4 regions of the Sinorhizobium sp. 7-81 genome follow, and region 1 is predicted to be linked to each of the others. Evidence: predicted binding sites of a transcription regulator. Region 1 holds the regulator's gene; each other region holds the start of a gene.

Region 1 (7,877 bases):
GAGGTGGAGGCGGACGGGAAGGAATTCTTCCCGTCGCTTGCGAGCATGGCTCGAAGCATCCCGAAACGACCGGTGTCAAAGATCTCATCCCGGCGCCGAGACGTTCGTGATCGTAGGATATGAGCCATCCACCATATCGGGCCGCGATCCGTCACCTGCCGCTGGCGGCGTGCAAGGGGCGATAACCTCGTTTACATGGTCTTGAGCAACCGGCTGCAGTGATCGGGAATCGGTGAAGGTGTGCGAATTGTTCGACGAAATCAGGACCGACACCGGCAACGTCGCTGAGGCAAAAGGGTGCGATCTCGATGCAGCCCGCTTGTCGCCGAAGTCGAACATCGCACGTGGACGGATGGTTGAAAGCGCCGGCGCCCTTCATTCAAGCACATCAAGAAGTGGGCGGATGACGCAGGCATATTTGAGTTTGCTATTTCGCCCGCTCAGGCGGTAACGCGCCTCGCATGCCTCCGTCGGGGATCATTGGTTGTCCCGGGGAACAGTTTCGAGCATCCACGGTTTGAGCGGGAAGCGCGTGAGCATCCGGGAGGAATATGTCAATGAGCGAACCTGTCGCCGTTCACCACGCCCGTGAGACCGATTACGTCTCCGATCTTTCGGCGAGCGCCGCCGTTAACCAAATTTCTTGGGGAGCGGTATTTGCCGGCGTGGCGCTCGCGCTTGCGGTGCAGTTTCTACTGAACCTCTTGGGCGTTGGAATTGGAGCCGCGGTAATTGATCCGACAACCGCCGACAATCCGAACGCGAGTACGTTTTCGATTGCAGGAGGTCTCTGGTTCGTTATCTCGGGCATCGTCGCGGCGTTCGTCGGCGGATATGTCGCAAGCAGGGTTTCAGGCCGTCCCAGCAGGGTGACAGGAAGTTACCATGGACTGACCAGTTGGGCCGTCACGACACTGGTCGTTCTCTATCTGCTGACGACCTCGGTCGGCGCTGTGGTCGGCGGCGCCTTCAGCGGTTTGAGTGGCATCATCGGGGGCGTTGGAAGGACTGCCGCCATAGCCACGACTGCCGCGGCACCTGCCGTCGCGACATCCGTCGATCCAATGGCCGATATCGAACGGCAGATCAGAAGCGCGACCGGGGGCAACGATCCCGCAGCTCTTCGCGATGCTGCAGTTGCCGCCGTGCGTGCGGCCGTCACTGGCGACGAAGCGACTGCGGAAGAAGCCCGAAATCGCGCTGCCGACGCCATCGCGAGGGCTCAGAGCATTCCGGTGGACCAAGCGCGCACCCAGGTTCAAGAGTACGAGGAAAGCTACAAGGCTTCGGTGGAACGCGCCAAGCAGCAGGCGACCGAAGCCGCCGACACGGCCGCCACCGTCGTTTCCAGTGGAGCGCTCCTGGGCTTCCTATCGCTTGTTGTAGGCGCCCTCGCTGCCTGGTTCGGTGGTGCAGCCGGAACGACACGCACCGTAGCGACGACGGACGCCACCCGCCGGGTCGGCTAGGTGTGGCGCCTCAAGAGGTTGCCCTCGGTCATGCCGAGCCTGCCGATTGGCGAGTGCGGTCACCGGTGATCCGGTGGCCGACGCGATCGAAGCGCCTGAGCGTCTTAATGTCGATGTGGATCATCTCGCCGGGCTTTTCGCGTTCGTAGCGGCGCATCGGCTCGGCCGGCTGATATCCTTCAGCCGCGCAAGACCCACTCGCCTGAGCGCCCGGCTTACTGTCGCCGCCGACACGTCGGTCTCTACGGCAATGTGTCTGCCCGTCGGCCCGACGGCGAAGCGTGGCAATTCCCTCTGCAATGCTTTCCGGGGTCGCCATGCCGCGCATCGGGCGATTGACGTGATGGCGCAGGCAGAGCGGTCGCCAAGCGACTGGCTGTCCTCAACTAGTGATAACGGCGAATGAGCCCGACGAGTTTGCCCTGGATCTTGACGCGGTCCGGTCCGAAAATCCGCGTCTCATAAGCCGGGTTGGCGGCCTCGAGCGCAATCGATGCGCCCTTCCTGCGGAACCGCTTGAGCGTTGCCTCTTCATCGTCGACGAGTGCCACGATGATGTCGCCGGGATTGGCTGTGCTTGTGTTGCGAATGATCACGGTGTCGCCGTCGAAGATACCCGCTTCGATCATCGAGTCGCCCTTGATCTCAAGCGCGTAATGTTCGCCGTTGCCGATCATCTCGACCGGTACCGAAATATCATGCGTGTTGTTCTGGATCGCGGAAATCGGAACACCGGCTGCGATTCGTCCCATGACCGGCACCGACACCGTTGCAGAATCACTCGGTGGCGCCGACTTCGCAGTGGCCGCAGGCGCCGCGGGTGGCTTACCCAGGCTACCTTCGATCACGCTTGGCGAGAAGCCACGCCGAGGCTGCGCACTCGTCGCATAGGCTTCAGGCAGCTTGATGACTTCGAGTGCTCGCGCCCGGTTAGGAAGGCGGCGAATGAAACCGCGTTCTTCAAGCGCGGTGATTAACCGATGGATGCCTGACTTGGAGGCGAGGTCCAGTGCATCTTTCATCTCGTCGAAGGACGGCGGCACCCCGGATTCCTTCATCCGTTCGTGAATGAACAGAAGCAATTCCTGTTGCTTGCGGGTTAGCATGGCGCGTCACTCCAGAGTCGCGAAACAAATCAAGAACAGACACTATCTGTTCCATATGTGTTCCGCAAGTACCTAAAATTCCGTGAATTTTCGCGACTTTGCGCCAGGGACGTCGAATGTTGCAGATCATGAACGTCTGCAGGACTATGATGGTACGTGGTGGTAATAGGTGAATCTCATGAAGGCACGCATCAAATGGGTTGAAGGCCGGACGTTTCTTGGCGAGTCCGGGAGTGGGCACAAGGTTGTGCTTGGGACAGCATTCGGGACGGAGGGAAAAACACCTGGCCCGAGCCCGATGGAGATGGTGCTGATCGGCACTGGGGGTTGCTCGGCCTACGATGTCGTTCACATCCTCGAAAAGGGCCGCGAGGCGATCGAGGACTGCGTCGTCGAGATCGACGCGGAGCGTGCTGCGCAGGATCCGAAAGTGTTCACTCGCATTCATCTCCACTTCGTGGTCAAGGGGCGCAGCCTGGCGGCGAACAAGGTCGAGCGAGCCATTGCGCTGTCCATCGAGAAATATTGCTCGGCGTCGGCGATGCTCGCCAAGACGGCCACGATCACCCACGACTTTGAGGTCGTCGACACCGCCACGACGACCGTCGCTTAGCCGTAACGACCGGAGCCCCTCGGATCGCCAGGGGGCGGGACATCGCTAGTCGATGCCGTGCTCTATCTCCACGAGCCTGGTGAGAGCCCCGGAACTCGCGCGCGTGGCTGCTGTTATTTCCTGGATCAGGATTTGGCTCGCTACGGGAATCGAGACGTCGGAGTGGAAGATCAGTCCCACTGCGGCGGCACGAGCTCGTGGATATCAAGTTGGCCGGATATTAGATCTCGACGAGCGAACCTGTCGCGAGCTCGATGCGTACTGCCGCACAAGTCCGATGAACTCGCTCATCGAGGCCATAACCCTCCATCACTCTCCTGGATAGACCTACGAGCGAATGGCAGCACTCGGTGGTAAACGGGGCGCGGTTATTCATCAGACCGACGACGCGGCGCGCAGTTTGCGCCCGACTTCACTTTCCGCATCACGCTGCTCGTACTATCGTGAAGGCCTTGGGGTGGAGATTTAGCAGCCATGGCAAAGCTTGTCTTCGGAATGAACCAGTCCTTGGACGGTTACGTCGACCACCTGGAACTGCGGACAGGTCCCGCGCTCTTTCGTCACTGGATAGAGCACGTGCGCGACCTGACCGGCAGTGTGTACGGCCGTCGCATGTACGAGACCATGCGTTACTGGGACGAAGACCGTCCTGAATGGAGTGAGGAGCAACACGAGTTCGCGGCGGCGTGGCGGCGCCAACCGAAGTGGGTCGTATCGCGCTCGTTGAAGTCAGTCGGCCCCAACGCCACACTTGTCGATGATAACATCGAGGCGGTGATACGTAGTCTGAAGGCTCGGCTCGTTGGAGAGATTGCCGTTTCCGGACCAGACCTGGCACGAAGCCTAACCGACCTTGGTCTTATCGATGAGTACCGACTCTACTTCCAACCCATCGTGCTTGGCCGCGGCAAGCCATTCTTTGCCGGCCCACGGCCGCCGCTCCGCCTTGTTTCCGCCGATCCCGTTGGCGAGGACACGATTAGGCTGACATACGTTCCTGCTTAGTCGCACGATACCCCCAACGGACTGCGCCGACAGGTCCGATCCATTTTTGGGGTCGTAAGCTGCCTGATTGCGCTGAACTAGTCTCCAAGACATATCGCGTTTAGCGTAGAATCGGCGGTTCTCTAGAATGCGGTGATCGGCGGCGGTATCGACCTATAGACGGCAATCGGCGACAGCTGGCGGAGGAGGTGGGATTCGAACCCACGGTACGCTTTCACGCACGCCGGTTTTCAAGACCGGTGCCTTAAACCGCTCGGCCACTCCTCCAGTCGATTGAAAATCCAACAATTGTTGGTTTCCTGAAAACGGCAGCTGCTACCGCTTGCTACCCAATCACTCGACGGCTGGCTTTTTAGCAGCTTTGATCGCCGCGTCAACGTGCTCGGCGGCGTTCGCTTGCATGCCCTGCATGACCTGCGATTAGAGGTCCAGCGTGATGCCGATGAGTTTCGCTGAGGCGAGCAGGCGGGTCGCATTTGCGATCATTGGAAGGGATGGCCATAATAGAGCTAAAAGTTGTTCAGTTTGCCATAAATTCTACGCAAGGACAGGCGCGTAGCGCTCTGATATTCTGGCGCATCCGGGGGGTGTGCCATGCCAAATCCCAATGCGATTGTTTCGACCCGCATTGATTTCGATCCTCCGCTTGACCGGCCCACTGCCGAGCTGCTGCGCGAGGGGCTTTGGGTCGTGCTCGAAGGCGGGCGCCGCGCCCGGCTTGACGCGAGCGATGCCCGATCGAGCGGCTTCGTCCAAGTGCTTGACGGGCTCGCGAGGCGCAAGGCGCCGGTCTATCTGGAGATCGATCCTAACAGCGCGGCAATCACACGGCTGCTGATCCCGCGCGTGACGCGCCCGATGAGCATGCTTCCGAGCGACCAGGGCTATGAGGTCATGCTCGAAAGATCGCACGCCCGCCACGCCCTGAGGCGCGACAATCCCGATTTCGCGACGCTCGAGCCGTTGCTGCGCGCCGCGCTCGACTCGGGGCAGCTGCTTATCATCACCGAGGATGATGCGCACAACATCATTGATATTCGCGCCTATACGCCCGGCCCCGATGACGCGCCGCTGCCGCCTTGGCCCAAACCTGATTCGCTGCCGTTCGAACGGCCGTGGTGGAAGCGTCTGCTCGACTGGATCTGGCGCTGGCCGTTCTGGCCCTGGTGGTGGTTTCGCTGCGTTTCGAAAGCGACCGCCCAGCAGATCTTCGATGCGATGAGCGCGAAGTCTTGCCCGCCACTCACGGTGCCAGCGCCCTGCATCCCTTTTCTCTATCCCGATGACGGCTGCTGGGGCCGCGCGCACGAGATGTGCCGGCTGATGATCAATATGGGACGCAAGCCGCGCAAGGTGTGGATACAGGGGAGCTTGCACGTCGCCACCAAAAACAATCCCAACTGCTTCGTGAACTGGGGTTGGCATGTCGCGCCGACGCTATGCGTGCGCCAGGGCTGGTTCTGGACACAGCAGATGGTGATCGATCCCTCGCTCTTCGCCACGCCCGTGACGCAGGCAACGTGGAAGGGGGTTCAGGGCGATCCGAGCGCCACGCTGACGCCGAGCGACGCGTCGATCTTCTATCTCTGGGGCAACGTGACCGACCCCACCTATGTCGAGACCAACAAGGTGCTCGCCGATTATCGTCTCCAGCTTCAGAACCGCGCGATCCAGCACGGCCCGCCGCCCTATGCAAATTGTCCGTAGCGGAGCCACGAATATGAAAAGAGGCTGCACGGCAATTCGGCCGGCCCCCCGCTTGGCGTGGTCTGCGGTCGGAAGTCGCAGGCACTCGGCCTTCACAGCCGACGAGACGGCTACACCAGCCTTGGCGCTGGGTTGAACGGCAAATCTCGCAGTCTTTGCAAGTTTTAACGTGCCCGGCGCTCGGGAAAATTCCGGTCTCCCGGGAGGAGACCTAGGCTGCACGAGAGAGGCTCGCGCCCGGGTTTATACGATTTGTAAACCATAGCGGAAGATTTTTGCCGCGCTTCAGGCTCCCTGTTCGCAATTTTGCCGTCTTGCTGACATGATTAATCGACTGTCTCGTTTCGAGACGCCGAGCTTTCCGCGGGGGCTAGAGCGGAATGTTTTCGAAATACGGCTTTGCGAACGATATTGGGGACAGATGATTTTTAGAAGAGATGCAGCACTTCTTTCGAGGGGATTACGTGTTGCTGCGGTTCCGTTGCTTTGCGCGACGCTTGCCGCCTGCGGATTGGCTTCGAGTGTCAAGACAAGCAAGGCGCGGAGCAAGGAATACTTTGCCGAGTCGGTCTATGGCGTCAAAGCCAGCCCGCGGGTCGCGACCGGGACAAACATCCCGAAGGGTGGTGGGCGTTACCAGGTCGGAAAGGCTTATCAGGTCAAGGGCAAGTGGTATCAGCCGAAGGAGGATTTCGGCTACAACAAGTTAGGCGTCGCGTCCTGGTACGGTTCCGCCTTTCACGGGCGGCTGACGGCGAACGGCGAAGTCTACGACAAGTATCATCTGTCCGCCGCGCACCCGACTTTCCCGCTGCCCAGCTATGCGCGCGTCACCAATATGGAAAATGGCACATCGGTCATCGTTCGCGTGAACGATCGGGGCCCATACGAGTACGGCCGCATCATCGATGTCTCCTCGAAGACAGCCGACATGCTGGACATCAAGCGCAAGGGCAGTGCCAAGGTGCGCGTGCAATATGTCGGCCGCGCGCCGCTCGAGGGCAACGATATGCCCTATCTGATGGCCTCCTACGTCAAGAAGGGTGACCGTAGTCCCGGCGTGATGCCGGAAGGACAGATCGCGACAGGTGTCATGGTTGCGTCGAACGAGCCGTTCCGCAACCAGGTGCCGGACCTCGCCAGCGTGCCGGTCCCTCGCAACGCGACGCTGGATACGGGCGTTCCGATGACCGCGCTCGCCGAGCCGGCGGCGCAAGCCGCCATGCCGCAATCTCTCGGCGAATTTGTCACGCTCCCGGAGATCGGGCCGATCCCCGCCGTGCGGCCGGAGTTGATCCCGATGCCCGACGGAAATATGGCTTATGCCGCCGCCTATGTCGAAGTGCGCGTCAGCGATAAGGCGTCGCCCTTCGAGGCAATTATGGTCGATTCGAACCCGCTCACGGCCGATTCCATCATCGCCTATGCAAAGCGCCAGAACAGGGACGGTGTTTAGCGCTAGCTTCGGTTGAACAGCTTTGTTCGCGCTGCTATGCCCATGATGAAGCCGGAGTTTCTCATGCGCATAAAGTTGCTCGCGGTCGTGGCCCTTCTTGCGGCGACCGTCTCGACAAATGCGGTCGCCCAGGCGCCCGCGTTCGACACCAAGGCGAAACAAATCTATCTCGTCGATGGGGAGACCGGCACAGTGCTCTTCGCTCGCGGCGAAGACGAGCCCGTGCCGCCGGCATCGCTTGCCAAGCTGATGGCGATGGAGGTGGTCTTCGAGGCGTTGGACAAGGGCGAACTGAGCCCTGAGACGACCTACGAGGTCTCCGAGCACGCCTGGCGGACCGGAGGAGCACCGTCCGGCACCTCGACGATGTTTGCCGCAATCAAGTCGAGGATCCGCGTTGCGGACCTTATTCAAGGCGCAATCGTGCAACTTGCGAACGATGCCTGTATCATCCTCGCGGAAGGCATGAACGGCAGCGAAGCTGCTTTTGCCGAGCGTATGACGGCGCGGGCGCGCGAACT
Region 2 (7,877 bases), on a different contig from region 1:
CTCGATGATCCTCGGCCTCGGCTTCGCCGCCGGCAAGATCGTGCTGTCCATGCTGGCCGCCTATGCCATAGTCTATTTCCGCTTTCCGCTGGCGACGTTTGCCTTCTGGATCATCTTCACCACGCTGCTTTTGCCGCTCGAAGTTCGCATTCTCCCCTCCTACGAGGTGATGAACGCATTGAAACTGACGAACACCTACACGGGCCTGATCGTGCCGCTGCTCGCGTCGGCGACCGGCACCTTCTATTTCCGCCAGTTCTTCAAGTCGGTTCCCGACGAACTGCTCGAAGCGGCGCGCATCGACGGTGCCGGGCCGTTCAAGTTCTTCATCGATGTTCTGGTGCCGCTCTCGCGCACGATGATGGCCGCCATCTTCATCATCATGTTCGTCTATGGCTGGAACCAGTATCTCTGGCCGACGCTGATGACGACCGACGAGGGCTTCTTCACGCTCGTGCGCGGCATCAAGCAGATCCTGCTGGTCTGGGTCGGCTCCAACATTCCTGACTACAACGAGGCCTTTGCCCTGGCGATCCTCGCGATGCTGCCGCCGGTGATGATCGTCGTCATCTTCCAGCGCTGGTTCATCAAGGGTCTGACCGAAAGCGACAAGTAGAGCGGACCGAGGATGCGGGCTTCTCGCAGCCCTCAGCAGCGAATTTATCAACGGAGGCAACCCATGGCGGCGATCGATATCGCAGAGGTCTCGAAAATCTACGCCGGCGGCGTCGAGGCGGTGAAATCCGTCTCGATCGACATCGCCGACGGCGAGTTCATCGTGCTTGTCGGTCCGTCCGGCTGCGGCAAGTCGACCTTGTTGCGCATGGTCGCGGGCCTGGAGACGATCTCGAAGGGCACCGTGAAGATCGGCCCGCGGATCATCAACGATCTCGATCCCGCCGAACGCGACATCGCCATGGTCTTCCAGAACTATGCGCTCTATCCGCACATGACGGTCTATGAGAACCTCGCCTACGGTTTGAAGAACCGGAAGACGCCGAAGGCCGAGATCGAGGCGCGCGTTGCCGAGGCTGCGCGCATGCTCGAGATCGCGCCTTATCTCGATCGCAAGCCGCGCGCGCTCTCCGGGGGCCAACGCCAGCGCGTCGCCATGGGGCGGGCGATCGTGCGCAAGCCTGCAGCCTTCCTCTTTGACGAACCGCTGTCGAACCTCGATGCGAAACTCCGGGTTTCCATGCGCGGCGAGATCAAGCGATTGCAGAAGCGTCTCGGCACCACCTCGCTCTATGTCACCCACGACCAGCTAGAGGCGATGACACTCGCCGATCGGCTCGTCGTCTTGAACGGTGGCCGGATCGAACAGATCGGCCGGCCGCTCGACGTCTATCACGCGCCGGCCTCGACCTTCGTCGCGAGCTTCATCGGCTCACCGGCGATGAACCTGGTCAAAGGCGTTCTCGACGGCGGCCGGCTGCAGATCGGCACGCAGTCGATCGACCTCGGCTATCGGGCGCCGGCGGACGGATCGGTAACCGTGGGCTTGCGCGCGGAGGACCTGCGTCTCGCCGGTGTTGGCGAGCAGGCCCTGCTCTTTCGGGTCGATTATGTCGAGGAACTGGGCGCGCAGCGCCTCGTCCACGGCGCAATCGACGACCATTCTGTCACCGTCGCGCTTGCGCCGGAGACGCCACTTTCGGACGGTTTTGCCGTTACCATCGCGCCGGAGCGCTTGCATTTCTTCTCGTCCGAGACCGGCAGGAGGCTCGAAGAGCCGAATGCAGCAACGGGCATCGTACCGGCCCCGACGCGAACCGTGAACATGGAGCCTGCATTGTGATTGAAACGACCTCAGCGGCGCTCGCCGTTTCCTCGCTGGAGACGCGCGCCGGTTTTGCACGGATCGAGCGCAGCATTGCCGCCCATGACGCCGTCATGGCGAGCCTTGAGGAAATGAACACGCTTGAGATCGGCGGTGCGCCGCCCGCCCGCGAGCCGCTCGCCTTTCCCTTCACCGTCGCGGCCTGGAACCTCGAACGCTGCCTGTTCCCCGAGGAAAGTGCTGCGCATCTTGACGCCACCGGCGCGTCGCTCGTTCTGCTTTCGGAGATGGACAACGGCATGGCGCGTACCGGCCAGCGGCACCCGACCGCCGAAATCGCCGTGGCGCTCGGCATGCAATACGCCTACGGCGTCGAATTCATCGAACTCGGATTGGGGTCCGATACCGAGCGCGAATTCTGCAAGGACGGCTTCAACGAGAAGGGCTTCCACGGCAATGCGCTGTTGGCGGCCGCTCCGTTCAACCGCCCGTTCATGTTGCGGCTCTGGGGCGAGAGGCTGTGGTTCATGGACGGCGGCGATCAACCGCGGGTCGGAGAGCGTCTTGCCATTGGCGCCGTGATCGAGACTCGGGCGGGCCCTTTCGTCGCCATTTCCACCCATCTCGAAAGCGCGACGACGGCTGCCTATCGCGAGCGGCAAGTCAAGGAACTGATCGACGCGCTCGACGCGACCTTTCCGGGGCTTCCTGTGCTGATCGGCGGCGATCTCAATAGCGGGAATCATATCGGCGGCGATTTCGAAGCCGAGGGCCTGTTTGCGATGAGCGCCGAGCGCGGCTTCACGCGGCACGGCGGTCCGATCGACGGCATGACGACGCGGCCGAGCCTCATCACCCGTTGGCCGAAGCGTGCAATGAAGCTCGACTGGTTTCTTGCGCGTGGTCTGAAGATTGGCAAAAGCCACATCATTCCTTCACCCGATTCCTCGGGCCGCCCGCTGTCCGACCATGATCTCATCACCTGTGTCGTCGAAGGTTTCGAATAGCGCGGGAGGTCTGTGCCCGTAGCGGTCCGGCCCGACGGAGCGCGCAGAGCGTTTCTTTCGGAAAGTGGTTCACGCATTTGTTCTATCATTGTTCTTGTTTTTGAGCGCACTCCGTGCAAGATTTGGTGTTGCAACCGGCGGCGGTTGTGGCGGCACGAGGGCTGCCGTGACTGGAGCGGGATGAGGAAAAAGTGTGAAGCGGTTTTTCCGCGCACATCCCGCTCTGACTTTAGGGGGCATCATGGTCGCGCGTGTCAGCACGGTTGCATTCCAAGGCATCGAAGGCGTTCCGGTCGACGTACAGGTGATGGTCGCACCTGGTAAGGTCGGCATGCAGATCGTGGGGCTGCCCGACAAGGCGGTTGCCGAAAGCCGGGAGCGCGTCCAGGCGGCGCTGCACGCATCGGGCTTGGCGCTGCCGGCAAAGCGGGTCACGGTCAATCTGGCGCCAGCCGACCTTCCGAAAGAGGGCAGCCATTTCGATCTCGCCGTTGCACTCGGGCTGATGGCGGCGCTAGGTGCCATTCCGGCCGATGCTTTGAGCGGCTACGTCGTCATCGGCGAACTCAATCTCGACGGCACCATTGCGGCCGTCGCCGGCGCTCTGCCCGCAGCGATCGGCGCCAACGCGCTCGGCAAGGGCCTGATCTGCCCGGCGGATAGCGGCCCGGTAGCGGCTTGGGCCGGATCGGAGATCGACATTCTCGCACCGCGCAGCCTGATCGCCATCGCCAATCATTTTCGCGGCACGCAGGTGCTGTCGCGTCCCGAGCCGGCCATTCGCGCCGCTGCCGTCAACCTGCCTGATCTTGGCGACATCAAGGGCCAGGAGAGCGCCAAGCGGGCGCTGGAGGTGGCAGCCGCCGGCAACCACAATCTCTTGATGGTCGGCCCACCCGGCTCGGGCAAGTCAATGCTTGCCGCGCGCCTGCCCTCCATTCTCCCGCCACTCTCGCCTGCTGAATTGCTCGAAGTCTCGATGGTTCATTCGATCGCAGGACAGTTGCCGGGCGGCAAGCTCTCGGACCGCCGGCCGTTCCGCGCGCCGCACCATTCCGCCACCATGGCGGCCCTGATCGGCGGCGGGTTGCGGGCAAAACCCGGCGAGGCTTCGCTCGCTCACCATGGTGTTCTGTTCCTCGACGAGTTTCCGGAATTTTCGCCGCAGGTTCTCGATGCGCTGCGCCAGCCGCTCGAAACCTCGGAATGCATCATCGCGCGTGCCAATCACCGCGTCAGCTATCCGGCGGCGATCCAGCTCGTAGCGGCGATGAACCCGTGCCGTTGCGGCATGGCGGGTGAACCCGGGCGCAGTTGCGCCCGCGGCCCGCGCTGCATGGCCGACTACCAGGCGCGGATTTCCGGCCCCTTGATGGACCGCATAGACATCCGCATCGACGTGCCGGCCGTCAGCGCCGCCGACCTCATCCGCCCCGTCGCCGCCGAGCCGAGTGCCGCGGTCGCCAAGCGCGTCGCCCGCGCCCGCGCGCTGCAGGCGGACCGCTTCGCCGCGCTCGGCCATCCCGAGCTGACGAACAATGCCCGCTGTTCGACGGCGATGATCGAGAAGATCGCGGAACCGGATGCCGCGGGCCTGCAACTCCTGAGGGATGCGGCGGAGAAGATGAAGTTCTCGGCGCGCGGTTACCACCGGGTGCTGAAGGTAGCGCGCACGCTTGCGGACCTCGACGAGGCGCCGACGGTGGGCCGGATCCATCTCGCCGAGGCGATTTCCTATCGCGTCGCCGGAGAGCGGCTGCCTGTTGCGGCCTAGCTCCGCGGCCCTACTGTCTGGTTGCTTAAATCGGAGCCGATTTGAGGCCAAAATCATGCAGTAATGCATCGTGCTGCGGCGACCTTCGCGTCTTTGAAGGGACGCGGCGGAAGCTGGGCGTTTCCTTGTCGGCAACGCGTTGCGACGGAGCGAGGGTCAATGATGGTGGATGAATCGGCCAAGGGAAGAACGGACACCGCTTCGCGGGTCGTCAAGGCCTCGCCGCTAGCCATCTATCGGGCGCTGCTCGATCCTGCCGCCGTTGCCGTTTGGCTGCCGCCCGACGGCATGCGGGGCGAGATCGAAAGGTTCGAGCCGCGAGAAGGCGGGGTCTACCGCATGGCGCTCATCTATGAGCAGCCGAACCACGCGCCACGCGGCAAGACTTCGGCGGCCACCGATATTGTCGAAGGGCGCTTCGTGCAAGTGATCCCCGGCAACGCGTGGTGCAGCAGGCGGAATTTGAGTCCAATGAACCCGCATTTGCCGGCACGATGACGATTACCTGGACGCTTTCAGCTGTTCCGGATGGCACTGTGGTGACCGTGACTTGTGAGAACGTTCCCGAAGGTATCTTGCAGCAAGATCATGATGCGGGCCTCGGCTCGACGCTTGCCAACCTCGCGGCCTTCACGGAGTAAGAAAAAGGGGGCGCACGGTAGCGCCCCTCCTGAGAGTTCTTCGGAGCGAGCTGCCGCGCGCTATCCGCCAAGCCCTTCGAACAGGACGGTCGAAAGATAGCGTTCGGCAAAGGAAGGAATAATGACGACGATGTTCTTGCCGGCGTTTTCCTCGCGTTGCCCGACCTCGATCGCGGCCTGGAGGGCGGCGCCGGCGGAAATGCCGACCGGAACGCCTTCGAGCCTTGCAACGAGGCGTGCGGCCTCGACGGCTTCGCCCGCGTTCACGGTCACGACCTCGTCATAGACGCCCGTGTCGAGGATTGCCGGCGCGAAACCGGCGCCGATTCCCTGGATCTTGTGCGGTCCGGGATCGCCGCCGGAGAGAACCGGGGATTCCTCCGGCTCGACGGCGATCACCTTGATGGAGGGCTTGCGCGCCTTCAGCACCTGGCCGGCGCCGGTGATCGTGCCGCCCGTGCCGATACCGGAGACGAGAATGTCGACGCTGCCGTCGGTGTCGTTCCAGATCTCCTCGGCCGTCGTCTTGCGGTGGATTTCCGGGTTGGCCGGATTCTCGAACTGCTGCGGTATGATCGCGTCCGGCAGCGTCTCGGTGAGTTCCTGCGCCTTGGCGATCGCCCCCTTCATGCCCTTGGCGCCTTCCGTCAGAACCAGCTCCGCGCCGAGCAGGTAGAGCATCTTGCGCCGTTCGACCGACATCGTTTCGGGCATGGTGAGGATCAGCTTATAGCCCTTGGCGGCTGCGACGAAGGCGAGCGCAATGCCGGTGTTGCCCGAAGTTGGTTCGATGAGCGTCGTGCGACCGGGTACGATCTTGCCCTGTGCCTCAAGCGACTCGATCATCGAAACGCCGATGCGGTCCTTGACCGAGGCGATCGGATTGAAGAATTCGAGCTTGGCGAGAAGGCTTGCCTTTACGCCCTTCTCTTTTGCCAGCTTGTCGAGGCGCACGATGGGAGTGTCGCCGATCGTTTCGGTGATCGAGGAAAAGACGCGGCCGCGGCCAGGCTTACGCGTTTCGGACATGTGTTTCTCCCTTCAGTTGAAATCGTTGCCGCGAGAATACGGGCAATGACTGGGCCATTCCAGGGCGAGATGGGCTTCGAAGCCCGCCAGCCGGAGGAAAAAGCGTCTGCGCGGCGGCCGGCGGAGAAATCTTTTTTCAAGTCGCGCGGGTAGCGATGTAGGCGGCCGTTCCGGCAAGAATGCCGGCGGCCGCGCGGTTCAATGCCATGAACGCCTTCGGCTGCTTCAGAAGCGAGCGCGCGCGGGCCGCGAGCAGCATGTAGGGCAGCAGCACGGCGAGAAGGACAAGGAAGGTCGCCGCCAGCAGCAGGCCGTAATCCTCGGGACCGATTGCCGCGAGATCGATCAGCGTCGGTACCAGTGCCACATAGAACAGCATGGTCTTGGGATTGCCGAGCGTCACCATCAGTCCCGACAGGAAGGACATCGTCGCGCTTGCCGATTTCCGCGCCTGTATATCCTGCGGCAGAAGGCCGGCGGTCCAGAGTTTCCAGGCGATATAGCCGAGATAGAGTGCGCTGGCGATCTTCACGATGAGAAAGGCCGTGGTGAAGGTCTGCGCGACGAAGGCGAGCCCCAGCACCACGGCAGTCAGATAGGCCATGTCGCCGAGGATCAGCCCGAGGCCCATGAAGAAGGTTTCGCGAAAGCCGGATCCGAGCGCCCGCGCAACGAGCGCGGTCACGCCAGGACCGGGAATGATTGCCGCAATGAAGAGGGCGCCGCTATAGGCAAGAAGGGCTGCGAGCGTCATGAAGCGTCTCCGAACATGCTCCTGCATTGTCTACAGCAGCGCGCTGAAAAGCGAAATCCGCGCGGGCGAAGTTTCGCGGTTAGATTGTCAGGGTGACAGCAATTGCGTTGCCCGGTGCAAGGAGACCATGAGAGTGTCCTGGCGACAGTCGTGACACTCGTTCGGAGCGCAATGTGCCGGAAGTTCAGAGCCTTATCGCCTTTGCCCTGATTGCCCTCGGCATGGTGCTGACACCCGGACCGAACATGATCTATCTGATCTCCCGCTCCATCTGCCAGGGACCGGCGGCGGGTCTCGTCTCGCTCGGCGGCGTGGCGCTTGGTTTCGTCTTTTACATGGTCTTTGCCGCGCTCGGCATCACCGCATTGCTGCTGGCGGTTCCTTTCGCGTATGACGCGCTGCGTTTCGCCGGCGCGCTCTATCTGCTCTATCTTGCCTGGCAAGCCGTGAGGCCCGGCGGCCGCTCGCCCTTCCAGGTGCGCGACCTGCCGAGGGACGGACCCCGAAAACTCTTCCTGATGGGGCTTGTCACCAACCTGCTCAATCCGAAGGTGGCGGTGCTCTACCTTTCGCTGCTGCCGCAATTCATCCGCCCCGAGCAGGGTGATGTCCTCCTCCAGTCGCTCGTCTTTGGGAGTCTGCAGATCATGATCAGTGTCACCGTTAACGCCTTGATCGCGGTGACAGCGGGCTCGATCGCCGCCTTCCTTGCCGGACGCCCGCTCTTCATGCTCTTGCAGCGCTGGCTGATGAGCACCGTCCTTGCGAGCCTTGCCGTCAGCATGGCGGCGGAGGCGCGCAGATAAAGTGAGACGTTCAGGCCGAACTTGCATCCAGGCCGCCGGTGCGCGATCTTCTCGGCTTGGCGGAGACGATGACCATGTCCGGCATA
Region 3 (7,877 bases), on a different contig from region 1:
GCTCTCCGGCAAGCGTCAGATGGGCATTGAGCGCGTTGCGCAGCGTGTGCGTCTTCCATTGGCGTGTGAGATCTGCATGCGCCACCTGCCCCATGGCGTGAACGCCGGAATCGGTGCGTCCCGCGCCGCGGACGGAGACCGTCTCGCCGGTCAGCGACAGGATCGCTTTCTCGATCGCACCCTGGACGGAGGGACCGTTTTCCTGGCGCTGCCAGCCGACATAATCGGAGCCGTCATATTCGACGGTCAGGCGATAACGCGGCATCAGGCGATCCTCGTGCCGGCAGCGACAGGCGTTCCGCGCAGGAACTCGGCGACCTCGAGCGGCTTGCCGCCGGCCCTCTGCAACCGGGTCGGCCGGACCGCGCCGTCGCCGCAGGCGATGGTCAACGCCTCGTCCAATACCGTGCCCGGCGCGCCGGTTCCCTTGGCGTTTTCGGAATGCAGCACCTTTATCCGTTCAAGTTTCCCGCCGATCGTCAGCTCGAACCAGGCGCCGGGAAAAGGCGAAAGGCCGCGAATATGGTTGTGCACCTCGCTCGCCGGCTTGGTGAAATCGATGCGGGTCTCGGCCTTGCTGATCTTGGCGGCATAGGTTGCGCCCTCTTCCGGCTGTGGCGTCAGCGGCAAATCACCCGCTTCGAGCTTGGCCATCGCCTCTTTCATCAAAGTCGCTCCAACCTGCATCAGCTTGTCGTGCAGTTCGCCGGCGGTCATCGTCTCGCCGATCACGACGGCCTTGGTGAGCGCGACCGGACCGGTATCGAGACCCTTGTCCATCTTCATCACCATCATGCCGGTCTCGTGGTCACCGGCCATGATCGCGCGCTGGATGGGCGCTGCGCCCCGCCAGCGCGGCAGGAGCGATGCATGTCCGTTGTAGCAGCCGTGCCTCGTTCCCGAGAGGATTTCCTCGGGCAGGAGCAGGCCATAGGCGACAACGACGGCGACGTCGGCATTGAACTTGCGGAAAGTCTCGCGATCGTCCCCATCCTTGAAATTCAGCGGGGTCAGAACAGGAACGCCTAGAAGTTCTGCTGCCTGATGGACAGGCGATTTCTGCAGGTCGAGACCGCGTCGCCCGCCGGGACGCGGCGGCTGCGTGTAGACGGCTACGATCTCATGGCCTGCCTCGGCCAGCGCGACAAGTGTGGGCACCGAGAATTCCGGCGTTCCCATGAAGATGATGCGAAGCGGCAAGGCGGCAAACTCCGTCTCTTGAAATCAGGCTGCGCCCACGATTTTCGCGCCGACGCGCGGGCGCTCCAGCGAATAGTGAGAGCAGGATGCGGGCGGAAACCCCGCACACGGTTATTTTCCTCGTCCCACTCTACTGCGCCCCGCGTCTTATCAGACGCGCAAAGGTCGCTGTAGCATTTTGTCCTCAAACCGATTGCGGTTGAGGACTCATGCGGTAGATGTCAGATCGCCTTGGCGCCGCGTGTCTTGGCCGCCTTGGTGAACTTGCGGATCACCATATCCCGTTTGAGCTTGGAGATATGGTCGATGAACAGAACACCGTTCAGGTGATCGATCTCGTGCTGCAGGCAGGTGGCAAGCAAGCCGTCCGCCTCGACCGTCTTCTCCTTGCCTTGGCGATCGAGATATTCGACGGTGATTGCGGCCGGGCGCTCCACCTCCGCATAGTAGTCCGGGATCGACAGGCAGCCTTCCTCGTAGACCGAGCGTTCATCGGAGGACCTGACGATTTTCGGATTGATGAAAACGAGCGGGCTCTTCTCCTCGTCTTCCTTCGACACGTCGAGAACCAGGAGGCGCTTCGGTACGCCGATCTGGATTGCGGCAAGGCCGATGCCCGGCGCATCGTACATGGTTTCCAGCATGTCGTCGGCCAGGCGACGGATGTCGTCGTCGACGGTCTCCACCGGCTTGGACACCTGGCGCAGAACCGGATCGGGAAGAATGATTAGCGGCTTGATCGTCATGCTGATCCCATAGCCGATCTTTCCGCTTGCGCGCAAGAACATTGCCTCTGGCAAAGATCGCACAAACCACCGCTTGCTGCTTGCGAAAGCCGCGACATGTTTGTTCTTGTTTTGATCTGGTCTTCGGGCGCGAATCTGTTAGGCTGCGGCCATGGAGCCCATCGCCCTTTCCTTCGACCAGCCGCTGTTTCTCATCGGCGCCCTGCCCGTTACGGCCGGTCATCTCGTCACGGCCGCCGCCGTTCTCATGATGCTCGCGAGCCTCATGCTTGCGCGCCGCGCGCGGTCGGCCCGCACCGACGAGCGAGACGAGCAGATGGCAACGCTCCTTGCCGCGCAGACGGAATTGCAGGGCCGGATCGCCGCCATGACCGAAGTTTTCGGCACACGCCAGGCTGAACTCAACCAGTCCCTCAGCCAGCGCATCGACGGGATGACGCACCGGATCGGCACTTCGATCAGCGAGCAGACGAAAGCGACGCACGAAAACCTCCGCCGCCTGCAGGAGCGGCTCGCCGTGATCGACAACGCCCAGAACAACATACAGTCGCTGGCCAAGGACATGGCCGGGCTGCAGAGCATTCTGGCAAACAAGCAGACGCGCGGGGCCTTCGGCCAGTCGCGCATGGAAGCGATCGTTGCCGACGGGCTGCCGATGGGCGCCTTCGCCTTTCAGGCGACGCTCTCCAACGGCGCGCGTCCGGACTGCACCATCCGCATGCCGAATGGCCAGCCGCCGCTGGTCATCGATGCAAAGTTTCCGCTCGAAGCCTGGAACGCCATGCGCGACGCTGCGACGGCCGAACGGCGGCAGCAGGCGGCGCAGGCCTTCCGCCGCGACATGGAGGTGCATATCCGCGATATCGCCGGCAAATACCTTTTGCCGGGAGAAACGCAGGACACGGCCTTCCTCTTCGTTCCCTCCGAATCGATCTTCGCCGAGATCCACGAGCACTTCGAGGCGATCGTGCAGAAGGCGCATCGCCAGCGCATCGTCATCGTCTCGCCGTCGCTTCTGCTCTTGTCGATCCAAGTGATCCAGGCAATCCTGAAGGATGCCCGCATGCGCGAGCAGGCGCACCTGATCCAGGGCGAAGTCGTGCGCCTGATGGAGGATCTTTCGCGCCTCGACGAACGTGTGCGCAAGCTTCAGGGCCATTTCGCGATGACCCAGAAGGACGTCGACGATATCCTCATATCATCAGACAAGCTGACCCGGCGCGGCGCCAAGATCGAAGCCCTGGAACTTGCGGCCGAGGCCGAACCCGGGCAGGGCGACAAGAACGGTCGGCCGATGGACAATCGGATGGGGCAATTGAAGCTGCGGGTGGTTGACGAGGACTGACGCGGTCGGGCACTCTTCGCGAAAATCAATAATCCCACGGGGAATCTTCATATGATCACTGTCCTTGGGTCCATCAACATGGACCTGATCGCCACCACCGCGCGCCTGCCGAAGCCCGGCGAAACTGTCGCCGGAACCGGTTTCTCGACCGCCGCCGGCGGCAAGGGCGCGAACCAGGCGCTGGCCGCTCGTCGTGCCGGCGCATCGGTGCGCATGGCCGGCGCCGTTGGCTCCGACAGTTTCGCCGAGGGCGCTCTGGCGCTGCTCAAAGAGGCTGGCGCCGATCTCAGTCTCACAAAGACGGTCGATGCCCCGACCGGAACGGCGCATATCATCGTCGGCGGCGATGGCGAAAACGTCATCGTCGTCGTCGCCAGCGCCAATGCGACGGTGAGCGAGACCGACGCAACGACGGCGCTCGAAACCATGTCAGCCGGCGACACGCTGATGCTGCAGCTTGAAATTCCGGCGGCCACCGTCGAGAAGGCGCTTGCGGAGGCCAAACACCGCGGCATCCGCTCGATCATCAACATCGCGCCGCTGACGCCCGAGGCCGCCCGCCTCGGCCGCATGGCCGACATCGTGATCGCCAACGAAACCGAATTCGAGTTGCTGGCCGGCAAAAGTGGCATCGACGCCGCTGCGCGCGAGGCGGCGATGAAACAACTCCACCAAGAGACCGGGCAAACCGTGATCGTGACGCTTGGCGCCGAAGGCGTGATCGCCATTCACGATGGTGCCGTTCACCGCGCCAAGGGATTGGCCATCGAACCCGTCGACACCGTCGGCGCCGGCGACACCTTCTGCGGCTATCTTGCCGCAGGGCTCGATGCGGGACTGGCCTTCGCCGACGCGCTGCGGCAGGCGGCGGTCGCCGGATCGCTCGCCTGCCTCAAGCCTGGCGCGCAACCAGCAATACCGCTGGCAACCGAGGTCGCGGCTCGCCTCTGAGCGGCGCGCCCGTTTTTGCGGCCCATTTGCGCCCGCTTCGCAAACCCGACAGCCCATGTCGCGCCGGTTAAACTCAGAGCGCCGAATTTGCGTTCGCGACCATGAATCAAGCTTCGGTGTTGGCCGGATCTTAAGATTTGATCCTCTATTCAGATGCATGAGAAGGTCGACCGCGATCAGGTTTGACCGCCTCCTTCGTGCCGGTTGGCATCTGGCGCTCCATGATGGAGTTTCACCCCACAATTCGGAATGCGTCACGCCGTGGGCAGCAAGCCCGCGGACCTCTCAGTATGTGAGGATTTCATGTTCAAGTTCCAAGCCAAATCACTGGCGACCAAACTGATCGCTGTGACAGGCGGTACGATCGCACTCGTGCTGCTCGCCTCGAATTTCGTTCTCATCTCCCAGACACAGGATCGCGTCGAGACACTGGTCTTCGACGGGGCCCAAGCCGAAGCGAGAGCCATCGCTTCCGACATTGCGGGAAGCGTCGGCGAACTCGCTGCCGCAGCACGCACCATGTCCGGCGTGCTTGGCCGGGGCCACGCCGGAAAATCGACCGATCGCGTCGGTGCGATCAATCTCTTGAAGGCCAATCTCGAGCAGCACAGCTTTGCCTTCGGCAGCTGGTTCGCCGAAGAAGCGAAAGCCTATGACGGGCGCCAGGAAGACGTCGTCAACAACAAGGAACTCGGCGGAAACGAGCAAGGCGTCTTCACGCCCTACTGGTCGAAGAACCGCAACGGCGAAGCGCAGTTCTCGACCTTCAAGGCGGATTACGCCGCCGAGTGGTACAGCCTGGCCGCCAAGAGCGGCAAGGGCGCGATCACCCAGCCCTACCTTGCGGAAGGAACCGACGTCCCGACCACGATGAGCTCGATCGCCTATCCGGTGATGTCCGACGGCAAGCTGATCGGCGTCGCGGGCGTCGACATTTCGCTCGCCGCTCTCGCCGATGACCTCGCAAAGCTCAAGCCTTTTGGCTCGGGCCGCGTCTATCTGCTGTCGCAGAGCGGCAAATGGCTTGTTTCGCCGATCCCCGATCTGCTGATGAAAGACTATGAAGGCGAAGGTGCCGATGTCGTCAAGAATGCCCTGTCATCGGCGACGTCAGGCACGATCAGGAATCTCGCCTATGATGGAAACGAGCCCTTCGACCGTGTCGTCTATCCTTTCAAACTGCCGAACGTGAACGCCAACTGGGTGGTGCTCGTCGATGTGCCGCGCGCAGCGATCAACGCGCCGGTCCGCGACCAGACCTATATGATGATCGTCGGCGGCCTCGTCGTCCTTGGTGCCGTGCTCGTCGGTCTCTATTTCGCCGTTCGCGGCTTCGTGCAGAAACCGCTCGCCGGCCTCGTCAGCGACGTTCAGACGCTCAGCAACGGTGACTACACAAAACCGATCGCTGGCCAGGAGCGCTCCGACGAAACCGGTTCGGTCGCCAAGGCGCTCGAAGGCTTCCGCCATCAGCTCGCCGACACCAGGCGTCTCGAAGGGGAAGCCCGCCACGAGCGCGAACAGGCGGAACTGCAGCGCAGCCGCTCGGAAACCGAGCGCGCCGAGAGCAGCGCCCTCCAGCGCGACATCGTTGCCCGACTCGGCAAGGGCCTGTCGCATCTGTCGGCCGGTGACCTCGCCTTTCGCATCACCGACGAATTCCCCGGTGAATACGCGCAGTTGAAGCGTGACTTCAACGCGACGATGGAGAGCCTCGAGGAGACCATCCGGACCGTAAACCATTCGGTCGTCAACATCGGCAGCGGCACCTGCGAAATCAGCAATGCGGCCAACGACCTGTCGCACCGGACCGAACAGCAGGCCGCGAGCCTTGAAGAAACCGCGGCCGCCCTCGACCAGCTCACATCGCAGGTGCACGCCAGCGCCGAGAATGCCAAAGTCGCGGCAAGATCGGTCGAGGTGGCGAGCAGCGACGCCGAGCAGTCGGGCGAGGTCGTGCAAAAGGCGATCGCCGCCATGCAGGGCATCGAGCAATCCTCGCACGAAGTCAGCCGGATCATTGGCGTCATTGATGAGATCGCCTTCCAGACAAATCTTCTGGCGCTCAACGCGGGCGTCGAGGCTGCCCGCGCCGGCGACGCCGGCAAGGGATTTGCGGTCGTCGCCCAGGAGGTCCGCGAACTCGCCCAGCGGTCGGCAAATGCTGCGAAGGAGATCAAGACGCTGATCAACACCTCCGCGGGCCAGGTCCGTGAAGGCGTGGATCTCGTCGGAAAGGCGGGCAGTGCGCTCGAGAAGATCGCCGAGCAGGTGGTGCAGATCAACGGTCTGATCCGCCAGATCTCAAGTTCCGCCTCGGAACAGGCGGTCGGCCTGAAGGAGATCAACTCGGCCGTCAACCAGATGGATCAGGTGACCCAGCAAAACGCCGCGATGGTCGAAGAAACCACGGCCGCCAGCATGGCGTTGAACGACGAAGCCGGCGCACTGAGCACGCTGGTTTCCCGCTTCCGGGTCGCTCAGCAGGCGCCGGCCCAGTCTTCTTCCGAGATGCTGCGTGGTGCAGCCGAACGGATGCGCGCAGCCGAGCGTCCCGCCTCTCCTTCGGCTGCCGCCAAGGACAGCCGCCCGGCGCAACCGCGCAGCGGCTATTCGGCATCGACACAGCGCGTCATTGCGCACACGTCCGGCGCCAACGCGCTCGCCCAGGACAATTGGGAAGAGTTCTGAGCCCACGATTAAGCAATTCCAGGAAAAGTGTGTAACGGTTTTCCGCCCGGAATTGCGTCGTTTCAAAGACTTAGTCTAGAACGAACAGCAAGACGGCGCCCGAGAGGCGCCGTCTTCATTGGCTGCGCCGCCACCCGTCAGATGCGCGCCAGGCGGTCCGTCAGGAGATCGAAAAAGCCCTGATCGTCGATGTGGCGCATCACCTTGGCATTGTGCTCGCGGCCGGTCACCTGCCACCAGTCGACGACGGTCATGCCGGCCGTCAGGGCGGACGTCGTCTCGATCTCGACATTGCAGTCGCGCCCGGTGAACAGTTCCGGCCGCAGGAGATAGGCGATTACCGTCGGATCATGCAGGGGACCACCGTCCGTCCCATATTTTTCGATGTCGAAGCGTTCGAAGAACTCGAGCATTTCGGCCATCGCGACCGCCGCGGGACTGCCGATCTCGCGGATCTTCTGGACCCGGGCCTTGTGGGTCAGGACGCGGTGCGTCACGTCGAGCGGCATCATCACGATCGGAATGCCGGAGCGGAAGACAATTTCGGCAGCTTCCGGATCGACATAGATGTTGAATTCCGCCGCCGGCGTGATGTTGCCGCCCTCGAAGAACCCTCCACCCATCATCACGATTTCCCGTATCCGCGACGCGATTTCCGGCGTCTTCGTCAGGGCAAGCGCGATGTTGGTCAAGGGGCCGAGCGTGCAGAGCGTAACCGTGCCCGCATCCTCGGCGAGCAGGGTCTCGATGATGAAGTCGACGGCGTGCTGCTCCTGCAGCGGCATCGTCGGCTCTGCCAACACCGGACCGTCGAGCCCTGTCTTGCCGTGGACATGCTCGGCTGTCACCAGAGGTCGCGCGACCGGGCGCTCGGCGCCCGCGTACACCTTCACATCGGTCCTGTTGCAAAGCTCGCAAACGATGCGCGCGTTCCGGGCTGTCAG
Region 4 (7,877 bases), on a different contig from region 1:
CCGCTCCACCTTCTGGGCGAGCGGGATCAGCCAGGTGAGCTCCGCGCGGTGCGTTTGGTGATATCTGTCGAGGATATGGCCGATGAGGTCCGATGTCTCTTCGGGTGCATCTCGTCCTGCCGCCTTTACGAGAGCCTCCAGTTCCGAAAGAAGCTCCGATGGAGCGAGGCCGGCTTTTACGGCGGCTTCCGAGAGCCGCACGTTGCCGCCGCAACAGAAGCTGATGTCATGACGGCGGAAGAGTTCCGCCGCTCCAGGCAACTCTGCTGCGATCGTCGCGACTGTGTCGTCGAGGCTTATTCCGGTCATGATCCGTTCCTTGACAGGTGTTGCTTGCCGGAATCACTTCAAGGCCATCAAGGCGATGGAGCCGGTTCTTGCGTCCATGATCGCGGCATCTAATTCGCTTGTGCAGAAGTTGAGCCTGCCCGTCTTTGTCCTCACGCAAACAGCTGCAAGCTTTTCGGGCTCGACGACCGAGCGTCTCGAGTGACCACCGGGATCGCATGGATCAGTTGCAAAGCGAACGAAGCGCATCCGGCCTCTCGATATCGACGGTTCTTGCGTCGCGCAGCGCTATGACACTGCGATCTTTCAGTTTGGTCATGACCCGCGATACCGTCTCGATCGTGAGGCCGAGATAGTCGGCGATGTCTTGCCGCGACATCGGCAATCTCAATTGCCGGATGCCCCCCTGACGGTTTGACAGGTCCAGTAGGAATGCGGCGATACGTTCCACCGCACATTGCCTGCCGATTACCAGAAGGTGCTCCTGGGCGCGCGCCATGCCGGCCAAGGCAAGAGCGAGAAGCTCCCGCGAATGCTCCTGCATCGGACGCCGGCCGAAAACCGCCAATCTTGTTTCTGTGATCGCCTCGGCAAAAAAGCGACGAGTTGCGCCCGCGTCGAAGCCGAACATTTCCCCTGCGAGGTGAAAGGATACGACCTGTCGCCGACCGTCCGAGAGCAGGCGGTATACCCGCACCGCTCCGGTGGCGACCTGGTAGCATTTTTCAACCGCGTCGCCCTCGGCGTAGATCTCTTGGCCGGACCTGTAAGTCGCAACAAGATGGGGTCCAGGAATCCCGGCGGTTGCGATGCTGTCGGATTGCGGAAAGCTCTGTTCTGTAGGTTGGGAAGCGGCGTACATCTCTTGTCCCCCTGATCGTTTCGGAGGGAGATTGCCAATTCGGGCATCGGCGATAAATTCGGTTAGATCACTAAGGGAATCTACTTAGGCCGGGTACGTAGGGACGGAGTACGCCGCTTCTGCCCGCCCGACTATTTCGCAATCGCGGCTAGGCTGTTCACAACGCCCAGAAGATCAGAGCCGCTGATCGGCTTCGTCAAGATGATGGTGCCGTCATGCTCTTGAAGTGGCGACATTCCATCGACGAGCAGGATGACGCGTCCTCCTAGACGCTGCAGGGCTTGCGCGGCCTGCGCCTCGGATTTCAATATTTCGTCATCGACGATCGTGCAAAGCGAAGCCCTCGACGAACCCTCGGCCTTCCACAAGGCGTCGTATGACTCGGCCGAATATCCTTCGACCTCGAGCGCGAACGCCAGGGACCGCCGGAGACCCTGGTCCGGTGCAACGACGACAATGCTTCTGTCAGCCAACAACTTACAGTCCCGCGCAAACTGGCGTGCACATGCCCGCCGATGAGCCGCCATTTAAAGGCCGCGAGCAGGCCGCGCATTGCGCGAGATCAAGACTGCAAGATTAAGAGGGCCCGAAGCCCGCCGCGAGCGCCATACGAACGAGGTGCGGAAGGCTCTTTGCCTTCATCTTGCCCATGACGTTGGCGCGGTGCACCTCGACCGTGCGGGGACTGATGTCCAGGTCATAGGCGATCGATTTGTTCGGCAAGCCTGCCACCACCGCGGAGAGCACCTGGCGCTCCCTCTCGCTCAGCGTGTGAAGGCGTTCCTGAATATCGCGGATTTCATCGACGTCAGCTTCCGGAACGCTCAGCTGTTCGGATGCCCTTTCGATCGCCTCGATGATCACCGAGTCTTCGAAGGGTTTTTCGATAAAGTCCAATGCTCCCGCTTTCATCGCCTCGACCGCCATCGGAACATCGCCGTGTCCGGAGATCACGATGGACGGTATCCTTATTTTCAGATCTCCGAGACGGCGGATGAGATCGACGCCGGACATCTCCGGCATTCTGAGGTCAGTTACGAGAATTCCGTTGCGGACATTCGGTGCGAATGAAAGAAAGGAGGCAGCAGATTGATGAATTTTTACAGCATAGCCGTTCATCGTCAGCATGAACGCGAGCGACTTCCTGACCGGCTCTTCATCGTCGACAATATGAACGGTGTAATCAGTCATTTCCATTGATCCGTTCTTCCACATAGGCGGGAAGCGTGAACCGGAAAGTAGCCCCTCCGGCGGCATTTTTCGAGACGGTCATTTCACCGCCATGCGCTTCGACAATGCGTTTCGAGATCGAAAGGCCTATGCCCATTCCACTTGCCTTTGTCGTGACGAACGGCCTGAAAAGCTGGCCGGCAATTTCCTCAGGAATGCCCCCGCCCGTGTCTTCCACGACGACGGCAATCTCGCCCGGATCCGCCGGCAACGTTCGAACTGTAAGTTCACGGTGCTCGACGTGGCGCATCGCCTCGATCCCGTTGCGCATCAGATTGATGAGCACCTGTTGCACCTGGATGCGATCGACCATCACCATTTCGGCACCGGGCACATATTCGAATACCGTTCTGACGCCGCTCTCGCGGGAGCCTACCAGAGCCAGCGCGCCGGCTTCCTCCACCAGCTTGCGGATGTCTTCGGGTGCCTTTTCCGTTTCGCCTTTCGTGACGAATTCCCGGAGGTGTTTGATGATCTGACCAGCGCGCAGGGATTGGCCAGCGATCTCTTCCAGCGCGCCACGCATCCTCGTTGCCACATTGGCATCCATGTCACGCAAGAGCCTTGTGCAGCCATGGGCGTAGTTTGCGATCGCCGACAGCGGTTGGTTCAGCTCGTGCGCAAGCGTCGATGCCATTTCACCCATCTCGTTAAGACGGGCCAGTCTCGCCAGTTCAGCCTGGATCTGTTCAAGCCGCGCGGCCGACTCTTCCCGCTCCGTCAAGTCCCTGATGAAGCCGGTGAAGAACCGTTCTCCGCCTGATTTCATCTCCCCGACTGCAAGCTTCATCGGAAACGTCGATCCGTCCTTCCGCCGCCCGACGACGACCCGGTCGATTCCGATGATGCGCTTCTCGCCGGTACTCAGGTACCGCTGCATATATCCGTCGTGCTCATGACGGTAGGGTTCCGGCATCAATATGCGCAGGTTCTGACCAATGACCTCTTCTTCGACATATCCGAACTGCCGAACGGCGGCGGCGTTGAAGGATACAACGGTGCCATTCGTGGAACTGACCACGGTGGCGTCCGGAACCGTATCCAATATCGATCTGAGGTGCGCATCGCGGGCCTGTACGGCAGCTTCCGTCCGGTCGATGGCGCGTCTTGCAGCCTGGATCAATTCCCCGAGAGCCACGATCAGGAGCACTGTCGACGCGAAGACGACTATTTCGCCAACGCTCGGCCCGGGCGCATTCTCGATCCACTGTACCGATATTGCAGCAAGTAGCGACAGCCCGAGCGCGAAGGCTATCGGTTTCAGGCCGCCGATCATTGCGACGAGGAGGAGTGCGGGAATGAACGAAGAGAGAGTAACGGTGTCGCCGACGAGTTCCCGTAGCGCCAATCTCAACGCAAGAAGACCGATGACGACCGCAGCTGCGAAAACATAGGCCGAGAGGCCATCGACCCGCCACCTGATCAGCGACTGCCCGAACCGCATCCTCTCGACCATGCCACGTGAGTGCATTCCCGTTATCCAACCAGAGGGATGAATTGCATGCTGTGCCAAGCGTCGCGGCAAGACGGTCTTGGCCGCGGGCTCGCGTGACCTTCCATAGACCATACCGCCGCGATCGGCCACCCCGCCCTGTGGAACATGCCCCGTGATCGCGAAAGGCGGCGTATGGATTTTGTCCGCTGAAACGGCGCCCGCTTGGCTTTGCAACGGCCGGATCGGCTGTTAGGTTCATTATTCGTTCCCGTTTGCGTCGCGAATCGGTCAACCGGAGGGAGGCTCCTTCAGGAGGAACGGTCGAATGCGCTATTGAAGGGATGGTAGGGATACGCCGGTGAAAATCGGCGCGATAAAAGCGGGGGACGATGAGCGCGGCGTATCTTGAGAAACTGAACGATCAGCAGCGCAATGCGGTCGAGCATGGCGTTGGCCTGCCAGACGGAAAAATTGGTGGACCGCTCCTGATCATCGCCGGTGCCGGTTCCGGCAAAACCAACACGCTGGCGCACCGCGTCGCCCATCTGATCGTCAATGGCGCTGATCCGCGCCGGGTTCTCCTGATGACATTTTCCCGACGCGCGGCAGCCGAGATGAGCCGGCGGGTGGAGCGCATCTGTCGGCAGGTACTTGGCGAGAGGGCCGCCATCGTTGCTGACGCACTCGCCTGGGCAGGCACGTTTCACGGGATCGGGGCGAGATTGCTGCGCGATCATGCCCCGGAGATCGGCATCGATCCGGACTTCACCATCCATGACAGGGAAGACTCAGCCGACCTGATGAACCTCGTCCGGCACGAGCTTGGGTTTTCCAAGACGGAAAGCCGCTTTCCGTCGAAAGGCACCTGCCTTGCAATCTATTCGCGCACAGTGAACTCGGAGCAGACGCTCGATGCGGTGCTGCGCGGCTCCTTTCCGTGGTGCATGGCATGGGAAAAACAGTTGCGCGAACTCTTCGCTTCCTATGTCGAGGCCAAGCAGGCGCAGAACGTCCTCGATTACGACGACCTCCTGCTCTACTGGGCGCAGATGGTAAGCGAGCCTGTGATTGCCGAAGAAATCGGCAATCGCTTCGACCATGTGTTCGTCGACGAGTATCAGGACACGAACCGCTTGCAGGCGACGATCCTGACGGCACTCAAACCGAATGGCCACGGCCTGACCGTCGTCGGCGACGATGCACAATCGATCTACTCCTTCCGTGCCGCGACCGTACGCAATATTCTCGATTTTCCACAAACCTTCTCTCCGGCGGCCGACATCATCACGCTTGACCGGAACTACCGCTCGACGCAACCGATCCTGACTGCCGCCAACAGTGTCATCGAACTCGCCCGCGAACGTTTTACGAAGAATCTCTGGACCGAGCGCCAGTCCGCCGAGCGGCCACGGCTGGTGACGGTTCGCGATGAAGCCGACCAGGCCAACTATATCGTCGAGCAGGTACTGGAAAATCGCGAAAGCGGCACGCTCTTGAAACAGCAGGCGGTTCTGTTCCGCACCTCGCATCACAGCGGCGCCCTGGAGGTGGAGCTTACCCGGCGCAACATCCCCTTCGTCAAGTTCGGCGGCCTCAAATTCCTCGACAGCGCGCATGTGAAGGACTTGCTGGCGGTCCTGCGCTTTGCCCAGAACCCCCGCGATCGCGTGGCCGGCTTCCGGCTGATGCAACTCTTGCCCGGCGTCGGTCCGCAGACGGCGGGCCGGGTGCTCGATGCAATGGCCGCCGACCCCGAACCCTTGACGGCGCTCGCCGAAATTCCCGCTCCGCCGCGCTCGGGAGATGACTGGGTTACCTTTGTCGACATGCTCCAGCGCATGCGCAGCAGAAAGACCGCATGGCCGGCCGAAATCGGTGAAGCGCGCAACTGGTACGAACCGCACCTCAATCGCATTCATGAGGATGCGGAGGTGCGCATGGCCGATCTCCTGCAGCTCGAGCAGATTGCAGGCGGTTATCCATCGCGGGAACGGTTCCTGACCGAACTCACCCTCGATCCACCGGATGCGACCAGTGATCAATCCGGCGTGCCGCTTCTCGACGAGGACTATCTTATCCTGTCGACGATCCATTCGGCCAAGGGCCAGGAGTGGAAGTCGGTCTTCGTCTTGAACTGCGTCGACGGCTGCATTCCCTCCGATCTCGGCGTGGGCTCGACGGCCGAGATCGAGGAGGAGCGACGCCTCCTTTATGTCGCGATGACCCGCGCCAAGGACAGCCTGCATCTTGTCACGCCGCAGCGGTTTTTCACGCATGGGCAGAATGCCCAGGGCGATCGCCACGTCTATGCGTCGAGAAGCCGCTTCATTCCGGCAACGCTTTTGCAGTTCTTCGAATGCTCCGCCTGGCCGGTCGCCAAACCGTCGGCTCCCGGCGAGCGAGAAGCACGAAAGGTCCGGGTCGATGTTGGAGCCCGCATGCGTGGCATGTGGCGATAGGGCAAGCCCGCGGTCCGCGCTCCTGGACCCGGCTATCTCGAAGCGCTCATACCAACCAAGCCGCCAACGAGTCCTGAAGGCATCATCGGGGCGTCATCGCCTGAATATGTGAATCGCGCCTCCGGCGTCGTCGGATACGAGGACGGAACCGTCCGGCGCTTCCTTGACGTCCACCGGGCGCCCGACATCTCGGACAAAGGTCGCCGCCGAGACCGGGCGACCGCCCTGGAAGCGCACCCGCACGACCTGATACCCGACGGGAACCGACCTGTCCCAACTGCCGTGCTGGGCGACCAGAGCGTCACCGCCGAGGCTGCGGAAGAAATGGATCCCCAGGGCGGCGACATGCGCCTGAAAGTTGAACGCCGGGGAAATCTGCCGAGCGGGTGGCCGGGCGTCCTCAAACCCTTCGAGCCGGACCCGGCCTCCGAAGTAGGGAAAGCCGTAAAAGCCGCCCGGCCGAAGCGCGTTCAACTCGTCGGGTGGAACATCGTCGCCCATTCCGTCAGCGCCGTTATCGGTAAAGAACATGGTGCCGCCGCGCCAGTCGAAGCCAACCGAATTGCGCACACCCCAGGCGACTCGTCGAAGGTCGGACCCGTCCTGCTTCATGCTGACGATAGTGCCCTGCAGGCCGCGCGGCGAGCAAATGTTGCAAGGCGATCCGAACGAGACATAGAGCCGGGAATCAGGGCCAACGGCGATATAGCGAAAGCTATGGGCTCCCGAATTCGGCAAGTCTCGGCGAATATCGCGCCTGCCGGAGAGAGCACCCCCACGCCCGATATCGAACGCCGTTATGCTGTCCCGCGAAGCGACGAACAAACGACCGCCGGAGCATGCGACTCCGTTCGCGGCGGAGAATCCGGAGGCAACCCGCCGGGCGCGGCCGCCGGACAACGGCACGGCATAGACCGAGGAACCTTTCGTTCCGACAAACAACATGTCGCCGCAGACTGCCATTTCGCGCGCGGCGGGAACGCGGGCGAGCAGTTCGGCTCGCGCCGGGCCAAGGGCGAGGCCGGAGGCGAGCATGGCGACCGACGCGAGCGCGAGAAATCCGGCTTTACGGGAAAAGAGGTCCATCGGCACCCTCCGAATACAAGCTGAATTTGCTGGGGAACTGGTGCGGCTCATTCTTGTTTCAAGCCGGAGCCGAAGCCTCACGGCGAAGTGATCTCCTACAGCACCGCGCGTCTTATCAGACGCGCAAAGGACGCTGGCACGTTGCTTGTGGAGCTGTCCTCTTTGTATGGCTTGCCGGACCGGATCAATCGCCCAAAGGCGGGAGACCCAAGAGCATTTAACGGCCGCGATAGGTCAACGTCGCCGATGGCGTAGTCGAAAGCTTATCCGCTTCGCGCGTCAGGCGATCGCGAAGCGGCGAGCGGATGCAAACCGGATCGGTTGCGCTGGCGTCGCCGGCAAGCGCCATCGCCTGGCAACGGCAGCCGCCGAAGTCCACCTTCTTGCGCTCGCAACTCCGGCACAGGTCCGGCATCCAGTCCTCGCCGCGATAGGCGTTGAACGCGTCACTTTCGTACCAGATCGTGGCGAGCGCGGCTTCGCGCACATTCTCGAAAGACAGGCTCGGGATCGTTTC

Evidence for each region. The regulator LexA, encoded in region 1, represses DNA repair genes until DNA is damaged. The targets are predictions, from matches to a motif close to TGTTCNNNNTGTGTTCNG.
Region 2: a site for LexA is predicted at 2,866-2,883, ahead of QN224_RS01460 (YifB family Mg chelatase-like AAA ATPase). Genes of this name have one in related genera too.
Region 3: a site for LexA is predicted at 2,048-2,065, ahead of QN224_RS01910 (DNA recombination protein RmuC). Genes of this name have one in related genera too.
Region 4: a site for LexA is predicted at 4,068-4,085, ahead of QN224_RS20010 (ATP-dependent helicase). Genes of this name have one in related genera too.

What each region holds. Positions count from the first base shown of each region.
Region 1 covers NZ_JASKLT010000003.1:160,217-168,093, forward strand. Annotated here, with positions in the region: gene QN224_RS13410 (PhnA-like protein) at 558-1,469, shown strand; partial or broken gene QN224_RS13415 (IS481 family transposase) at 1,513-1,749, opposite strand; gene lexA (transcriptional repressor LexA) at 1,856-2,575, opposite strand; gene QN224_RS13425 (OsmC family protein) at 2,754-3,188, shown strand; gene QN224_RS13430 (dihydrofolate reductase family protein) at 3,663-4,193, shown strand; tRNA gene QN224_RS13435 (tRNA-Ser) at 4,371-4,460, opposite strand; gene QN224_RS13440 (protein-glutamine glutaminase family protein) at 4,788-5,900, shown strand; gene QN224_RS13445 (septal ring lytic transglycosylase RlpA family protein) at 6,322-7,356, shown strand; gene QN224_RS13450 (D-alanyl-D-alanine carboxypeptidase family protein) at 7,420-7,877, shown strand, end outside.
Region 2 covers NZ_JASKLT010000001.1:295,154-303,030, forward strand. Annotated here, with positions in the region: gene ugpE (sn-glycerol-3-phosphate ABC transporter permease UgpE) at 1-616, shown strand, start outside; gene QN224_RS01450 (sn-glycerol-3-phosphate import ATP-binding protein UgpC) at 680-1,798, shown strand; gene QN224_RS01455 (endonuclease/exonuclease/phosphatase family protein) at 1,795-2,787, shown strand; gene QN224_RS01460 (YifB family Mg chelatase-like AAA ATPase) at 3,029-4,561, shown strand; gene QN224_RS01465 (SRPBCC domain-containing protein) at 4,721-5,059, shown strand; gene QN224_RS01470 (SRPBCC domain-containing protein) at 5,008-5,202, shown strand; gene cysK (cysteine synthase A) at 5,263-6,231, opposite strand; gene QN224_RS01480 (LysE family translocator) at 6,368-6,985, opposite strand; gene QN224_RS01485 (LysE family translocator) at 7,159-7,791, shown strand; gene QN224_RS01490 (gamma-glutamylcyclotransferase) at 7,866-7,877, shown strand, end outside.
Region 3 covers NZ_JASKLT010000001.1:386,740-394,616, reverse strand. Annotated here, with positions in the region: gene truA (tRNA pseudouridine(38-40) synthase TruA) at 1-265, opposite strand, end outside; gene fmt (methionyl-tRNA formyltransferase) at 265-1,200, opposite strand; gene def (peptide deformylase) at 1,422-1,946, opposite strand; gene QN224_RS01910 (DNA recombination protein RmuC) at 2,098-3,291, shown strand; gene QN224_RS01905 (ribokinase) at 3,343-4,242, shown strand; gene QN224_RS01900 (methyl-accepting chemotaxis protein) at 4,546-6,933, shown strand; gene QN224_RS01895 (nucleoside hydrolase) at 7,071-7,877, opposite strand, start outside.
Region 4 covers NZ_JASKLT010000006.1:27,204-35,080, reverse strand. Annotated here, with positions in the region: gene ric (iron-sulfur cluster repair di-iron protein) at 1-309, opposite strand, end outside; gene QN224_RS20030 (helix-turn-helix domain-containing protein) at 512-1,150, opposite strand; gene QN224_RS20025 (transcriptional regulator) at 1,282-1,626, opposite strand; gene fixJ (response regulator FixJ) at 1,727-2,341, opposite strand; gene fixL (oxygen sensor histidine kinase FixL) at 2,334-3,851, opposite strand; gene QN224_RS20010 (ATP-dependent helicase) at 4,205-6,274, shown strand; gene QN224_RS20005 (PQQ-dependent sugar dehydrogenase) at 6,368-7,360, opposite strand; gene pqqE (pyrroloquinoline quinone biosynthesis protein PqqE) at 7,578-7,877, opposite strand, start outside.